One region of the Anaeromusa burkinensis DSM 3853 genome, then DNA from elsewhere that is predicted to be linked to it. Evidence: riboswitches for the same ligand, from Rfam matches in the RefSeq annotation. Region 1 holds a riboswitch; the other holds the start of a gene.
What was found. A riboswitch is a leader RNA that binds a small molecule or an ion and turns the genes downstream of it on or off. The one in region 1 is predicted to bind cyclic di-AMP.
Positions count from the first base shown of each region.

Region 2: linked by a shared signal. The riboswitch ahead of C508_RS0110290 (C40 family peptidase) and the one ahead of C508_RS0106355 (3D domain-containing protein) in region 1 are both predicted to bind cyclic di-AMP.

Region 1 covers NZ_KB894588.1:29,745-37,050, reverse strand. Annotated here, with positions in the region: gene C508_RS0106360 (M20 family metallo-hydrolase) at 1-1,197, shown strand, start outside; cyclic di-AMP (ydaO/yuaA leader) riboswitch at 1,267-1,404, shown strand; gene C508_RS0106355 (3D domain-containing protein) at 1,418-2,020, shown strand; gene C508_RS0106350 (alpha/beta hydrolase family protein) at 2,085-2,867, shown strand; gene C508_RS0106345 (acyl-CoA dehydrogenase family protein) at 2,972-4,105, shown strand; gene C508_RS0106340 (alkaline phosphatase) at 4,242-5,720, shown strand; gene C508_RS0106335 (YibE/F family protein) at 5,720-6,859, shown strand; tRNA gene C508_RS0106330 (tRNA-Val) at 6,899-6,975, shown strand; gene C508_RS0106325 (VOC family protein) at 7,090-7,306, shown strand, end outside.
Region 2 covers NZ_KB894593.1:107,382-111,361, forward strand. Annotated here, with positions in the region: gene C508_RS0110270 (HyaD/HybD family hydrogenase maturation endopeptidase) at 1-290, shown strand, start outside; gene C508_RS0110275 (hydrogenase expression/formation C-terminal domain-containing protein) at 283-681, shown strand; gene aroH (chorismate mutase) at 720-1,094, shown strand; gene C508_RS0110285 (glycosyltransferase family 2 protein) at 1,091-2,029, shown strand; cyclic di-AMP (ydaO/yuaA leader) riboswitch at 2,093-2,222, shown strand; gene C508_RS0110290 (C40 family peptidase) at 2,224-2,892, shown strand; gene C508_RS18285 (metal ABC transporter substrate-binding protein) at 3,024-3,971, shown strand.

The sequences.
Region 1 (7,306 bases):
AACACTATCGCCTCCATGGGCGCGGATGAAGCGGGGGCGGCTAATCGTTTGGCTTTTACGGTTGCCGATAAGGAAGCGCGAAGTTATGTCGCTTCTATTATGGAGTCTTTAGGAATGTCGGTGCGCAGTGATGCTATCGGTAACGTAATTGGCCGTTTAGAAGGATTGGAGCCGCAATTGCCGCCTGTGGCTATGGGGTCGCATTTGGACACAGTGCCGCATGGCGGGCACTATGACGGCGTTGTCGGCGTTGTGGGCGCGCTTGCCGCGGTAGGGCGCCTGAAGGCGGCAGGGCCGCTGCGGCGTACCGTGGAAGTGATTGTTTTTGTCGCGGAAGAGTCTAGTCGGTTTTCACATTCCACAATGGGCAGCAAAGCGATGACAGGCAGCGCTAATTTAAATGCTTGGGAGCGAGCTGTCGACAGTCAGGGGGTTACCTTTCCTGCGGCGTTAGCCGCAGAAGGGCTTTCTTTTGAAAATTTGAAACAATGTGTTATAGCTGAGCGAACATATCAAGCTTACTTGGAATTGCATATTGACCAAAGTAAGCAGCTTGAGGAACGTGGTGCTGCTGTAGGCATTGTGGAAGCCATTGCTGCGCCTACGCGCTTTAAGATGACGGTGAGCGGCATAGCAGGTCATTCAGGGACTACGCCCATGCATGACCGCTATGATGCGTTGGTCAGTGCGTCGGAACTGGTGCTGGCTATTCGAAATATTGCTAATGATCACGCGGAAGATGATATAGTGGCGACTGTCGGAAATCTCAAAGTCTATCCTGGGGCTATGAACGTAGTGCCGGGCAAGGTTGAATTGTGGGTGGATCTGCGCGGAACTGATTACGAATATATTGTAGAAAGCCTTCAGGAAATAAAAGATGCTGCACTTTCGATTGCGGAAGAGTATGAAACGCCAGTGACCATCGAAATGCTCTCAGCTGACAAACCGGTAGCGATGGATGACGATTTGGTTGCTTTGGCGGAAAAAGCGGCGGACGAAGTAGGCGTCGAATGGATGCGCGCAGTAAGCGGCGCAGGCCATGACGCCATGAATATGGCCAAGATTACAGCGGCAGGGATGCTTTTTGTGCGCTCCCGCGATGGTGTTAGTCATCATCCTGATGAATATGCAGCTCCTGAAGATATTGAGGCTGGAGTGCAGGTTCTTACAGCTATGCTGCGACGCTTACTTGCCTAAAGCGAAGGGGGGCGCAATGAGGGTGTCTAGTAGCAAACCTTGACGGCGCAGTAAAAAATGGAGTAAGATGAAAATATACTGCCGAATCCATTTATGGTACGGGGGAACCAACTTATGGGGTGAATCCGCCTAGGCGGAAGGGTATTTTCTCTCTCTTTTTCAACCCGAACCCGACAGCTAACCTCGGAGGCAGGAGTTTAAAGAGAGGTGATTTAATTTGATGTGTTTAAAGAAAATCATGGTTTTCGCATTCTGTGGCTTGTTTTTTGCGCTGCCAGCGGTATTTGCGGCAACAAGCGTACCACCTGTGACGCGCCAAGAACACTCGGTTGTGCAACAGGGGATGCGCGGGGAGAATGTCATGCGAGTACAGCATCTGTTAGCCAGTCAAGGCTTTTACGCCGGGTCCGTAGATGGCGTATTTGGTCCGCAAACTTGGCAGGCGGTTGCTGATTTTCAAAGCATGAGTGGTCTAGGAGTAACTGGAGTAGTCGATGCAGGTACGCTGAGCGCGCTAGAGCGGGCGCAAGAACAGCCGAGCCGTTTTGGGCGATCCATAAATATGAAGGCTACGGCGTATTCTCGATTCGACCCTGGATGCGGCAGCTATACGGCTCGCGGGAATTTGCTGCACAAAGGGTTAGTGGCGGTGGATCCCAATGTAATTCCTTTGGGGACTAGGTTGTATATCCCAGGATACGGCTTTGCTATAGCCGACGATACCGGAGGCGCCATTAAGGGTCACGTTATTGACTTGGCTTTTGACAGCCATCAAGAAGCTATCAATTTTGGCGTCAGACACATTACGGTGTACATTTTATAAAAAAATACGTATATTAAATGATTCAGGCAGGCTTGAGCCTGCCTTTTTTCATGGGGTGGTATAGATGGAAAATGGAGTAAAAGAAGAGTTTAATATTCCTGGGCCGCGTAGTGAACTTCAGGCGGTGGTGCATTATCCCAGAGGCGTAGCCGAGCAAGATGCTTATTGGCTGGTAATGAGTCATGGCTTTCGCGGCTCTAAGGACGGAAATGGCAGAGCGGTGGATCTGGCGGAACAGGTGTGCGCTAAAGGTATGGGAGTGCTTCGATTTGATTTTACACCCTGTGAGTCTTTGGACAGGCAAGTTGAAGAACTACTTTGCGTGACCGGGTGGATGCAGCGCCAAGGATGGGGGTCAGTAGTTCTTTTGGGGCGCAGTATGGGAGGTTGCGCGTCGTTGCTGGCTGCCGGTCAATTGGGCAAGAGGGTGAAGGGACTTTGCTTGTGGGCGACTCCTAGCGATTTGCAGGTGACCTTTCAAAACGCCTTAGGGTTGGCTGCATATAGGCAATTACAGCAAGGAAATCGATTGGAATTGCAGGATGAATGGGGGTATCTCCGGTTGGAAGCGGATTTCGTTAAGGGCTTCGCGACAGTGAATCTGCCGGGAAAGTTGGCGGCATTGGGAGCAGCGTTTCCTGTGCTGATTTTGCATGGCTCAGAAGACGAATTGGCGCCAGTGGAACAGGCGCTGGCTTATGCAGAGGCTGCCAAAGGTCCTTGTGAACTGGTTGTTTTAAAAGGAGCGGACCATCAATTCAGCGAGCATTTTCAGGAAAGCGCAGCAGCGGTAGTGGCCTGGGTGGAGTCGTGGTATACAAAAATATCCAGTTCATGTATACTGTAAGAAAAAAGATACTATTGCGGCAATTGCTGCTTCCTAAGTGTTGCAGCCGGGATGGCAAGGGAGCGTGAGGCAGGCGTCGTGCCGGGCAGGCAAGGAGGGTATGTATGGATTTTCAATGGACCCAAGATCAAGTGGACTTGAAAAACATGACCCAAGAATTCATTGCAAAAGAAGTTGCGCCATATGCGGGAGAGATGGACGCTGCAGGCGGACTGAGGCCGGGCTTGCAGGAAAAGTTTCATGAAATGGGCCTGTTGAACTTGATTGTTCCTGAAGAATATGGCGGTCCTGGACTTGATGCGCTGACCGTAGCGCTGCTGTACGAGGAAATAGGAAAAGGCTGTGCCGGGGTGGCTACCAGTATTGCCGCCAATGCGTTGGCGGCGTATCCAATATTGTTGTTAGGGACGGAAGAGCAAAAGAAGTTCTTTTTTGACAAATTAAATGAAGGAAAATTGGCCGCGTTTGCGCTGACAGAGCCGAATGCAGGTTCAGATGCTGGAGGCGTTGTTACGTCTGCTGTAAAGGATGGCAATGAATATATTTTAACTGGCAATAAATGCTTTATTACCAATGCTTCCAGTGCGGAAATATTTGTTGTTTTTGCCAATACGCGTAAAGCGGCGGGCATTCGCGGGTTGACAGCGTTCCTTTTGACTAAAGGAACTCCTGGTTTCTCTGTAGGAAAAAAAGAAGAAAAAATGGGGATTTGCGCCTCTGATACTTGCGAATTGATTCTCGACGGTGTGCGAGTACCGGAAGAACACCGCATTGGCCGAGAAGGCGAAGGTTTTAAACTGGCTATGAAAACGCTGGATGCGGCCCGACCTTTGGTAGGAGCCGTATCTGTGGGGATATCTCAGGCGGCTTTAGATTGTGCAGTGAAATATGCAAAGGAACGACAGCAGTTTAGTAAGCCTGTGGCGTCTTTCCAATTGGTGCAGGCGATGGTGGCCGATATGGCTATGCAAATCGAGGCGGCTCGGTTATTAGTGCATAAGGCTTGCTGGCTAAAAGATCAAGGAATGTCCTATTCCAAGGAAGCGGCGATGGCCAAATGCTTTGCTTCTGATGTAGCTATGAAAGTGACCGTAGATGCCGTACAGGTAATGGGAGGCTATGGCTATTCGAAAGAGTATCCGGCGGAAAAATATATGCGTGATGCTAAGATTATGCAGATTTATGAGGGAACGAACCAAATTCAGCGTTTGGTAATTGCCAATGCTGTGTTGTATTGAAGAATAGGCTGCAGAAAAGCTTCCGTTTTGACGGAGGCTTTTTTATTTACTGAATTTTAACAATTCCATAGCGTGAACTTTACATAGAATTTTTATACTGGAAGAGGTAGAAAAATACATAGTAGGAGGAGATTGTGTGAACAAGAAAAAATGGCTCATGCCCTGTGCTGCGCTAGCGGTGATGGTGGCGATTTTGGCGGCTCTGGCTATGCCTCAGACAAATGCAGTGGCTGATGCGGCTAACGATCAGGCTTACTACGGGAAAAAAGCGAAATACGTATTTTACTTTATTGGAGACGGTATGGCGTTAAGTCAGATTAATTCCACAGAGATTTTTAAAGGGACTCAGAATGGCAACGGACCTATGGGCAGGCAGCCTATGAATTTTACCGCCTTTTCTCATCAGGGCGTGCAGAGAACACAGTCGGCAGATACATTCATTACGGAGTCAGCTGCCGCAGGAACCGCTTTGGCGACTGGCAACAAAACCAATAATGACATTTTGGGCATGGATCCTACAAAGAGCGTTAAGTTTAAAACCATGGCGGAAATGGCCAAGGAAAAAGGCATGAAAGTAGGCATTGTCTCCAGCGTATCTTTGGATCATGCGACTCCAGGCGCTTTTTACGCGCATCAGCCGACTCGCAAAAACTATTATGAAATTGGTCAGGAACTAATCAACAGCAATTTTGATTATTTTGCCGGCGGCGGTCTGTTGGCGCCTACGGGTAAGAAAAAAGATCAGCCTAACTTATTGGAGCTTGCTAAACAGAAAGGCTATCAAGTAGCTGTTTCAACGGAAGAAATTCAAAAACTCGGCAAGGGTGCTGGGAAAACGATCGCTATAGCTCCGGATCTGGCGGCGGAAGAAGCTATGTCGTATGAAATTGATCGAGGAGAAAAAGTGTCTTTGGCAGACTTTACTCGCAAAGGGATTGAAATGCTTGATAATCCAAACGGTTTCTTCATGATGGTGGAAGGCGGCAAAGTCGACTGGGCCTGTCATGCGAATGATGCAGCAACAACGGTAAAAGATGTCGTGGCTTTTGAAGAAGCTATCGCAGAAGCGCTGAAGTTTTATGCCAAACATCCGGATGAAACTTTGATTGTCGTTACTGGCGACCATGAGACTGGCGGCATGACCATTGGCTTTGCCGGGACTGGGTACAAGACGTTTTTTAGTAAATTGGGTGGACAGACCTTGTCTTATGAAGAATTTGACAAGCAGATCAAAACCTACCGCGATCAAGTGGGCGCTTCTAATGCCAATTTGGATGACTGGCTGCCTGCTTTGGCTAATCAATTTGGTATGAACGAATTGACTGCCTACGAGAAAAGTCGCTTGAATCAAGCGTTGGCCGCCAGCATGATCGATCCGAAAAAACGTCCAACTGACGAAGAAACTACCTTGGCATACGGACCCTATGAACCCTTTTCTGTAACGGTGACGCACCTGTTGAACCAGCGTGCAGGAATTGGCTGGACCACCTACGCTCATACCGGCGTGGCCGTGCCTGTGTATGCCCAAGGAACCGGCAGCGGTGTGTTTGAGGGATATTATGATAATACGGATGTGGCCAAGAAAATAATGAATATCATGGGTGTTGCCAAATAATGAAACGAGATCGAATCGTTGTCATTGTCATTTTATTATTGTCCTTCGGTTTATACTGGCTGCCAAGCCAGTTTGAACCGGAGGAAGACGGCTATGTGCGGGCCCAAGGCAGGGTGCTTTCAGTTGATAATGAACATGTTTACGCCCGAGGGGTAGTTCGCACCGGCGTACAGGAGGTTGTGCTGCAGATTATGGACGGTCCGTATGAAGGAAAGACCATTGTTTGCAGCAATACGCTTTTAGGGAAACTGGAGATGGATAAGATGTTCGCCTCTGGCGATATGGCGCTGGTGACTATCAAGGGGACGGCAGGCGAGATTCAGGCCGCCAATGTAGTGGATCATTATCGCTTGTACGCAGAGGGGTTGCTCTTTTTTCTCTTTGCAACGCTTTTGTGCTGGTATGCCCGCTGGACGGGACTGAAAGCGCTTCTTTCTTTTGTATTTACCGTTTTGGTTTTGTGGAAGGTGTTGTGGCCGCTGGTTTTACTTGGGTGGGATCCAGTGCTTGTGTCCGTCTTAGTTGTAGCGGCTATTGTCGGTACGGTTACGCTGTTGGTTATCGGCTTTAACCGCATTGCATTAGCGGCTTTTTGCGGTACTATAGGAGGCGCTTTAGGGGCTGTATTGCTGGCGTTTTTATTCGGACAGCTATTTCGGGTTCACGGTGCGGTTTTGCCATATGCGGAGACTTTGTTGCATATGGGGTATGCTCAGCTAGACCTGACGAGAATGTTTTTTGCTGGAATTATGCTGGCGTCTTCCGGGGCGATGATGGATGTAGCTGTTGATATTGCGGTGGCTGTCGGCGAGCTGAAATGTAAGAGGCCAGACCTAGCGAGAAGCGAGGCTATTGCTTCCGGAATGCATATTGGGCGGGCGGTAGTGGGCACGATGACGACTACGCTTCTTTTAGCTTACAGCGGTTCCTTTATGGCGCTGATGATGGTTTTTATTGCCCAAGGGACGCCAGTAGTCAATGTTCTGAATTTGACGTATGTGGCAGCAGAAATACTGCACACCTTAACCGGCAGTATCGGAGTAGTTCTGGTGGCGCCCTGTACGGCTTTGTTGGCAGGAGTACTGTTGGCGGAACCTTCATCTGTGGCGGTATGTGAATTATCAGCAAAAAAGCCTTGACTTTTAAGGGCTGAACGTATTATAATTACCACTGTCCTTGGGGTTATAGCTCAGTTGGTTAGAGCGCATGCTTGACATGCATGAGGTCAGCGGTTCGAGCCCGTTTAACCCCACCAATTAACAAGTAAAGCTCCCGTGTACGGGAGCTTTTTTTTGTCGTGGCAGGGAAAACGGCGATGCATAGGGAATTCATAAACGATAAGAAACAATACTCCAGGGGGCGAACGGATATGATGAAAATTACGCGGGTGGATGCAACGTTTTGTACTGATAAACTGCAGGAATCTAAAGAATTTTATATGAATTATTTTGATTTTGAATTAGTGTATGAGAGTGATTGGTATTTGGAAATGATGGTTCCGGGCATGCCGACCAGCGGTTTGAGCTTTACCTTGCCGCGCCGAGATGAAGGGGAATTTTTTTGCGGTACCGGCACCATTCTTTCTT
Region 2 (3,980 bases), on a different contig from region 1:
TCCAAGGAGATCAAGCGCCGGGAACATTGTATTGTTTGCGGAATTCTGAGGTAGAGGCGCATCTTTGCGGCGCCTTGTCTGTGCACGATCTGGGACTTAAGGATGTACTGGCGGTGTTGAAACTCTTGGAGGCTCCGGTGCAGGAAATTGTCCTTCTTGGCTTGCAGCCGCAAACGCTAGCTGTGGGTATGGAATTATCGGCGCCTGTGGCGACGGCGCTGCCGAACCTGGTGCAAGCTGCCTGTGTTCAAGTAAAGCAGTGGCAAACAGAGGTGGCGCGGCATGACTGAGAAGGGTCAAACAGAATTGTTTTCCTTGACGAAGGCGGTACTGGAGGAAGTGCGCCAAGCCTATGCCGCGTTACAAGAACACGGACGGGGGCATACTTTATTTTTGGATAAAATTCCCTTGACAGCAGAAGAACGTCAAAGTATTTTGGATTTTCTGGGACAGGGGAAAGTATCCATTAAACTAGAAGATTCCATGGAACCTGTGCAATGGAAAGAAACGGGTTTTTGCGGTATTTGGCATGGGGTATACTGCAATTTGCAAGATACGCCTGTGTTGGAGACAATAGAGATCGCTTGGTATCCGGAGCTTGCAGCCGCACAGCGGGAAGATGTAGCTAAGGATGGCCAGAGGCTTAATACTTGGTTGAATGAGCAAGGATCACCGGCATAACAACGGTGATCCTTGCCTTGCAAAGGGGGACTCGGCAGATGTTGCGAGGAGTGCGTGGCGCCACTACGGTGGAGGCTAATACTAAAGAAGAAATTTTTGAAGCAGTGCTGCAATTACTGGATGCTTTAACAGAGGCTAATGGCTGGCAAGAAGAAGAGCTAGGCGCGGTTATTTTCAGTTCTACCCCAGAGGTGAATGCTGCATTTCCAGCGGCTGCGGCGCGGCGGTTTGGCTGGAATGATGTGGCGCTTTTCGGTGCTCAAGAAATCGAGGCTGAAGATGGTGTGCCTCAATGCATTCGTGTACTGGTGTTGTGGAATACCGACAAGGAAATGAAGGAACTGCGCCATGTGTATCTGCGCAGAGCTGTTGCCTTACGGCAAGATCGCAAAGCGGAGGCGAAAGAGCAATGATTTCCATCGTAGTTCCGGTTTTCAATGAAGAAGAAAACATGGAAGCTTTTTATCAGGCGGTATGCTCGGTTATGGAGAAATTACCGCATTCTTTTGAACTGATTTTTGTTGATGACGGATCCAAAGATGCCACGCCCTTGGTCATTGATCGCTTGTCGCAGCAAGATTCCCGGGTGCGGGGGTTGATTCTAGCTCGTAATTTCGGACATCAAATAGCCTTGAGTTGCGGTTTAGATCATGCCGAAGGAGACGCTGTTGTTACGATGGATGGTGATCTGCAGCATCCGCCGGAATTATTGCCGCAGTTGATTGAACAATGGCAGGACGGTTACGAGGTAGTACAGACCATTCGCCTGACGACGGAAGGTGTTTCTTGGGTTAAGAAACTGACATCTTCATGTTTTTACCGATTGATGAATGCAGTGTCCAAGGTGCGCGTGCGTGAAGGGGGATCAGATTTTCGACTGTTGGATCGCAAAGTAGTGCAAACTTTTCGTCGCTTTCCGGAACGAGCTCGGTTTATACGCGGCATGATGGGAGCGATTGGTTATCGGCAGACAACGTTGAATTTTGTAGCGCCGCCGCGTTATGCGGGGGTGTCGAAATTTTCACCTACTAAAATGCTGCATTTTGCCTTAGATGGCATTACCGCTTATTCTAAGCTGCCTTTGCGTATTGCTTTTTACGCTGGCTTGGTTTTTGGCGTGGTTAGCTTTGCGTTGGCGCTGCATGTTGTTTATATTAAGTTTTTGACAGACGAGGCTGTACCTGGCTGGGCCACTATTGCGGCGAGTATTTCGCTTTTGAGCGGCGTGCAACTGATGGGACTAGGTATTATCGGCGAGTATGTAGGGCGTATTTTTGAAGAAGTAAAGCAACGCCCGTTATATTGGCTGCGTCAAGAAATAGGGCAAGGCGGAAAAGAACAACAGTAAAGAAAGTTAAAAAAGAAAATAAGGCAGGATTTTTTCATCGAATAGCGAATTGCCTTTAAAGTGAGCTAAATAAAGCCGAATCCGGCTCCGGAGCGGGGGAACCACAGTATAGGGGTGAAGCGCGAAGTCGCTCGCGCAGGGTTGCTCGACCCGAACCCGTCAGCTAACCTCGTAGGCTGTAGAGAGGTGACAGAATGGGGCAATTGAAAAGATTTTTTGTTTTAGGTATGGTTTGCTTTTTGCTCAGCGCACCCGGGGTGGCAGATGCTTCTTCCATTCGTGAAGGAGATATTGGCGATGATGTGACGGCCATTCAGCAACGGCTGCAAGAACTTGGTTTTAGCAGTGGTACTGCTGATGGGGACTTCGGTTCGGCAACAAGAGCCGCCGTTATGGCCTTTCAAAAGGCTAATGGACTGGAGGCCGATGGGATTGTCGGATCTGGTACTTATCGGGCGTTAATGGGCAGAGACATTCCCGTAAGTCGTAGTGACATGGGAACGAGCATGACAAGGCGGATTATTCAAAGCGCAATGTCATTCCGTGGAGTTCCTTACGTTTTCGGCGGAACCACTCCCTATGGATTTGACTGCTCGGGCTTTACGCGTTACGTTTTTGCAAATGCCGGCATTTTCTTGCCGCGCATGGCAGATGAACAATATGATGCAGGATATTCGGTTTCGAATCCGCAACCCGGTGATCTTGTCTTTTTCACGACCTATACTTCCGGTGTATCTCATGTGGGCATCTACATAGGCGATGATCGCTTTATTAGTGCGACATCCAGCCGCGGCGTCCGCGTAGACAGCTTGTATGACGGGTATTGGGGAGCGCGTTATTTAGGCGCTAAACGGGTAATGTGATTTAAAAAGCAAGTGGTTATCTTTAAAGATAACCACTTGCTTTTTTGTGTCTAAATGAGAAAGATTCTTGCGCGAGTTAATGAAGTGTGCTATCCTTTTAATAGGAATATTACTATTAAGAGGTGGATGCGGTGTCTCGTCGAAATGTATTGATAATTATTCTAGTATTTTTGGTAAGCTCCATTGCTGGCTGTGGCATGAGTACAAAACCCCAAGAGAAAAAATTGCAAGTAGTGGCATCTGTATATCCGGTACAAGAGTTTGTCAAAGCCGTAGGGAAAGACCGCGTTGATGTTTCCCTTTTGGTTCCGCCAGGAACAGAGCCTCATGACTGGGAACCGACGGCAAAAGATCTAGCTAAAATTAAAGGCAGTGCGCTCTTGGTTTATCATGGCGCCGGTTTGGAACACTGGGTGGGGGCTGTTGTAAAGCCGGACTTGCTAGGTTCAGCTAAGGCGGTGGAAGCAAGTAAAGGGGTTGCTCTGCTGGACGCAGCCGAAAGCGAGTCGGAAGATGAGCACGGACATAATCATAGCGGTGAAACACATGAAACGAAGGATCCGCATGTTTGGCTGGACCCGGTGCTGGCGCAGCAAGAAGTGAAAACGATTTTAGCGGCATTAATAGAAGTCGATCCGGCTCACGCTAGCGAATATGAAGCTAATGCGGCAGCGTATGTGAAAGAATTGCAACTGCTGCATGACGAATATACTGTCGCGTTGCAGCATACTGCTAAAAGAGAGCTGATTACAAGCCATGCAGCCTTTTCATATTTGGCTAAGCGCTATCAACTACAGCAAGTGCCGGTGATGGGACTGTCTCCTGACGCCGAGCCGACAGCTGACAAAATGGCTGAAATTATCCGCTTCTGCAAAGCGCATCAAGTGAAGTATATTTTCTTTGAAACTTTGGTAAGTCCTAAGTTGGCTGAAGTCTTAAGCCGCGAAGCAGGTGCGTCGACGCTAGTGCTTAATCCCTTGGAAGGCTTAACGGTAGAAGAATACAAGGCGGGAAAATCATCTTATTTGACGCTGATGCGGGAAAATTTGCAACAGCTTAAAAAAGCGCTGGCTCAATAAAGCGCTTCG